2 regions of the Enterococcus sp. S86.2 genome follow, and region 1 is predicted to be linked to the other one. Evidence: a T-box and tRNA genes for the amino acid it is inferred to sense, from the RefSeq annotation. Region 1 holds a T-box; the other holds one or more tRNA genes.
What was found. The T-box of region 1 lies ahead of pheS (phenylalanine--tRNA ligase subunit alpha). A T-box ahead of a tRNA ligase gene usually reads a tRNA of that ligase, here a tRNA-Phe.

Region 1 (2,363 bases):
GGGTTTTTGAGGACCCAGATAATACCCAAGAAAATCGCTTAGATTGGCAAAGTAGTTTGGAAAAACAGGCGACTGGTAACCGTTATACAGCTGAAACTTTAGCGACACCGAAGTTTATGGCTGAAACAAAACGTGATGCCGCTAGCATTGGAACGGCTACCCATACGGTGTTGCAATTGTTAGATTTAAACAAAGCTCCCACTGAAACGCAATTGGAGCAATTTATTGCTAAACTTGTCACGGAAGGAATTTTAACTACAGAACTTGCCGCAGAAGTAGTTGTACCAGATATCCTTTGGTTTTTTGACACGCCCTTGGGTCAAAAGCTGATCGCCCAACAAAGCAACGTGCATCGAGAAGAACCTTTTGCCATGTTGCAAAAAACAACGACAATTTTTAACGACTACGATAATGAAAATGATGAGTTGCTTATTCATGGGATTATCGATGGATATATTCTAGCAGATGAAATTTTACTTTATGATTTTAAAACCGATCATTTAACAAAAGAGAATGAAGGACAACTTATAAAACGTTATCAAGGTCAGATTAACCTTTATAAAAAAGCATTAACAGAAACGTATAACCGTCCTGTTACAGAGAGTTATCTGATTTTTTTAAAGGGACGTAAAATAATTTCTCTTTTGTAATCTTTTGTGCTTACAAAATGTAAGAAGCGTGCTATAATGTGTCAAAAGAGGTGACCGAAAGTGGAACAAGTTGTAGAAACAGAATTTTGTTTGTGTCCAAAATTTGAAAAAGCTTTTTCGATTTTGGGAAAAAAATGGAACGGTTTGATTCTCGATGTTTTATTAGAAGATGGGGCCCAACGTTTTGTTGATTTGGCAAATAAAATTCCCGAAGTAAGTGATCGCGTATTGGTTGAACGTTTGCGGGAGTTAGATGCTGAGGGAATTGTCGCCAAAGAAGATAATTTATATCAATTAACAGCAAAAGGCCATGATTTAGAAACCAGTTTGATTGCAGTCAAAGATTGGGGCAACAAATGGATCGATGCTGCAGAATGCAGTTGATTTTCAGCCAAAAGTTTTGTACACTAAATACAATTGGATAAAAAGCAATGATGGAAACAAGTAATTTGGCTGATTCGGAAAAAGGGAGTCCTGTCATAGACTGAAAGCAGGGGCCGCAATCGAAAAATGAAATTCACTTCCTAGCTTGCTTGGTGAAAGCCAGGCCGGTTGTCTAGCAATCGTTATTAAAATTAAGTGCGTCATATTTTGACGAATTAGGATGGTATCGCGAGACCTCGTTCCTTTAGGGAATGAGGTCTTTTTTTATCGTTAAAGCCAAAAGTCCAGCTACCGCATTTTAAATTCCAAGTAATGAATGGGGTAAAGTTGAACTTTTTTAATTAAGGAGGAACAAGTATGTCTTTACAAGCCAAATTGGAATCATTGAAAAATGAAACCATGGAAAAAATTGACAACGTCAATGATTTACAGGCGTTAAATCAAATTCGAGTGGAAACACTTGGAAAAAAAGGCCCAATTACAGAAGTTTTGCGGGGAATGAAAGATTTATCGGCAGAAGAACGTCCTAAAGTCGGAAGTTTTGCCAATGAAATTCGCGATGAGTTAACACGCGCACTTGAAGAAAGAAAACAAGTATTAGAAGAAGCTGCACTAACCGCTGCTTTAGCGAAAGAAAGCATTGATGTAACGTTACCAGGACAACAAGTTCAAAAAGGAAATCGTCATGTGTTAACACAAATTATGGAAGAGATTGAAGATATCTTTGTTGGCATGGGCTACCAAGTTGTAGAAGGTTATGAAGTTGAAAGTGACCATTATAACTTTGAACGGATGAATTTACCAAAGGATCATCCAGCCAGAGATATGCAAGACACGTTTTATATTTCAGAAGATATTTTAATCAGAACCCACACTTCGCCAGTACAAGCGCGGACGATGGAAAAACACGATTTTTCTAAAGGACCACTACGCATGATTTCACCAGGAAAAGTTTTCCGTCGGGATACCGATGATGCCACGCATAGCCATCAATTCCATCAAATTGAAGGCTTAGTTGTCGATAAACATGTAACGATGGGAGATTTAAAAGGTACTTTGGAAGTAATGATGCAAAAAATGTTTGGAGAAGATCGTAAAATTCGTTTACGCCCAAGTTATTTTCCTTTCACGGAACCTTCTGTTGAAGTCGATGTTAGTTGTTTTAAATGTGGTGGTGCAGGTTGCAATGTCTGCAAATACACAGGTTGGATCGAAATTCTAGGAGCGGGTATGGTGCATCCTGACGTCTTAAAAATGTCTGGAATTGATCCAGAAGAATATGCTGGGTTTGCATTTGGGATTGGCCCAGATCGTGTCGCAATGTTGCGT
Region 2 (2,363 bases), 1.2 Mb from region 1:
GGGGTTCGATCCCCTCCGCCGCGATTTTTTAGAGCCTGGACCTTTAGCTCAGTTGGTTAGAGCAGACGGCTCATAACCGTCCGGTCGTAGGTTCGAGTCCTACAAGGTCCATCCGTGGCATTGTAGATTTGATTTTTTTGGAGGATTACCCAAGTCCGGCTGAAGGGAACGGTCTTGAAAACCGTCAGGCGGGTAAAACCGTGCAAGGGTTCGAATCCCTTATCCTCCTTTGCTACAATTCTATATTTATGTAGAGAGTTAGTAAAACTTATATTATCGCGGGATGGAGCAGTCTGGTAGCTCGTCGGGCTCATAACCCGAAGGTCGTAGGTTCAAATCCTGCTCCCGCAATTTTAAAAACTAAATCCTGGTCCCGTAGTGTAGTGGTTATCACGCCTGCCTGTCACGCAGGAGATCGCGGGTTCGAGTCCCGTCGGGACCGCCATGCGGGTGTAGTTTAGTGGTAAAACCACAGCCTTCCAAGCTGTTGTCGCGAGTTCGATTCTCGTCACCCGCTTTTAGTTTTTAAATATGGGCCTATAGCTCAGCTGGTTAGAGCGCACGCCTGATAAGCGTGAGGTCGATGGTTCGAGTCCATTTAGGCCCATTACAAAATCAAAACATTTTTGGTTTTTGGGGAAGTACTCAAGTGGCTGAAGAGGCGCCCCTGCTAAGGGTGTAGGTCGGGAAACCGGCGCGAGGGTTCAAATCCCTCCTTCTCCGTTCTAGCTGGCCCGTTGGTCAAGTGGTTAAGACACCGCCCTTTCACGGCGGTAACACGGGTTCGAATCCCGTACGGGTCATTTTTTTTTTTTTTTTGGAGGATTACCCAAGTCCGGCTGAAGGGAACGGTCTTGAAAACCGTCAGGCGGGTAAAACCGTGCAAGGGTTCGAATCCCTTATCCTCCTTTGCTACAATTCTATATTTATGTAGAGAGTTAGTAAAACTTATATTATCGCGGGATGGAGCAGTCTGGTAGCTCGTCGGGCTCATAACCCGAAGGTCGTAGGTTCAAATCCTGCTCCCGCAATTATAAAACTAAACCCTGGTCCCGTAGTGTAGTGGTTATCACGCCTGCCTGTCACGCAGGAGATCGCGGGTTCGAGTCCCGTCGGGACCGTTTTGGCTCGGTAGCTCAGTTGGTAGAGCAATGGATTGAAGCTCCATGTGTCGGCAGTTCGATTCTGTCCCGCGCCATCTCTTTTTTAATGTATTTCATTGAAAAAGTTGTTTAGTTTTATATGGGCCTATAGCTCAGCTGGTTAGAGCGCACGCCTGATAAGCGTGAGGTCGATGGTTCGAGTCCATTTAGGCCCATTAATGATTGGTCCGTTGGTCAAGCGGTTAAGACACCGCCCTTTCACGGCGGTAACACGGGTTCGAATCCCGTACGGATCATGAGAAGATACGTCGTGTATCTTCTTTTTTTTGTTTTATTAGGAAATATAATAAAATAAGCGAGCTTTATCTGATTAAATCTGCTATACTACAAACGTTGCAAGTTCCCGAGAGGATTCGCACTGCGAAGATGCCTTGTAACCGAATATTATTAGGGGGAATCATCATGACAGAAAGACATTTATTTACTTCAGAATCTGTTTCTGAAGGACATCCAGATAAGGTGGCTGATCAAATCAGTGATGCAATCTTGGATGCAATTTTAGCGAAGGATCCAACTGCTCGTGTAGCATGTGAAACTTCAGTAACAACGGGTTTAGTTTTAGTGTTTGGTGAAATTTCGACATCGGCTTATGTAGATATTCAAAAAATCGTTCGAAATACGATTAAAGATATCGGTTATACACGCGCTAAATTTGGCTTTGATGGGGATACAGTTGCTGTTTTAGTAGCAATTGATGAACAATCACCTGATATTGCACAAGGCGTAGATGCCGCTTTGGAAAGTCGCGATAATAAAGATGCGATGATTGATGAGATTGGAGCAGGCGACCAAGGTTTAATGTTTGGTTTTGCTTGTGATGAAACACCAGAATTAATGCCATTGCCAATTTCTTTAAGTCATAAATTAGTTCGTCGTTTAGCAGAGCTACGTAAAAATGGTGAACTTAAATATTTACGTCCTGATGCAAAGTCGCAAGTGACGGTAGAATATGATGAAGCTGGTAAAGCTAAACGAATCGATACAGTCGTAATTAGCACACAGCACGATGATGCTGCTGACAACGCGACAATCCGTAAAGATGTGATTAAAAAAGTTATTGAACCAGTTATCCCAAGTGAATTATTAGATGAAGATACAAAATACTTTATCAATCCTACGGGACGCTTTGTAATTGGTGGGCCACAAGGAGATGCCGGGTTAACAGGTCGTAAAATTATTGTAGATACTTACGGGGGATAT

Region 2: it encodes a tRNA-Phe, which carries the amino acid that the T-box ahead of pheS (phenylalanine--tRNA ligase subunit alpha) is inferred to sense. The anticodon was not compared.

Annotation. Positions count from the first base shown of each region.
Region 1 is NZ_CM206813.1:1,605,002-1,607,364, reverse strand. It holds gene addA (helicase-exonuclease AddAB subunit AddA) at 1-650, shown strand, start outside; gene AC6R0T_RS07510 (winged helix-turn-helix transcriptional regulator) at 711-1,034, shown strand; T-box leader at 1,073-1,281, shown strand; gene pheS (phenylalanine--tRNA ligase subunit alpha) at 1,392-2,363, shown strand, end outside.
Region 2 is NZ_CM206813.1:359,797-362,159, forward strand. It holds tRNA gene AC6R0T_RS01540 (tRNA-Met) at 1-24, shown strand, start outside; tRNA gene AC6R0T_RS01545 (tRNA-Ile) at 38-111, shown strand; tRNA gene AC6R0T_RS01550 (tRNA-Ser) at 140-229, shown strand; tRNA gene AC6R0T_RS01555 (tRNA-Met) at 278-351, shown strand; tRNA gene AC6R0T_RS01560 (tRNA-Asp) at 370-445, shown strand; tRNA gene AC6R0T_RS01565 (tRNA-Gly) at 447-517, shown strand; tRNA gene AC6R0T_RS01570 (tRNA-Ile) at 534-607, shown strand; tRNA gene AC6R0T_RS01575 (tRNA-Ser) at 636-723, shown strand; tRNA gene AC6R0T_RS01580 (tRNA-Glu) at 732-803, shown strand; tRNA gene AC6R0T_RS01585 (tRNA-Ser) at 820-909, shown strand; tRNA gene AC6R0T_RS01590 (tRNA-Met) at 958-1,031, shown strand; tRNA gene AC6R0T_RS01595 (tRNA-Asp) at 1,049-1,121, shown strand; tRNA gene AC6R0T_RS01600 (tRNA-Phe) at 1,126-1,198, shown strand; tRNA gene AC6R0T_RS01605 (tRNA-Ile) at 1,245-1,318, shown strand; tRNA gene AC6R0T_RS01610 (tRNA-Glu) at 1,328-1,399, shown strand; SMK box riboswitch at 1,492-1,568, shown strand; gene metK (methionine adenosyltransferase) at 1,566-2,363, shown strand, end outside.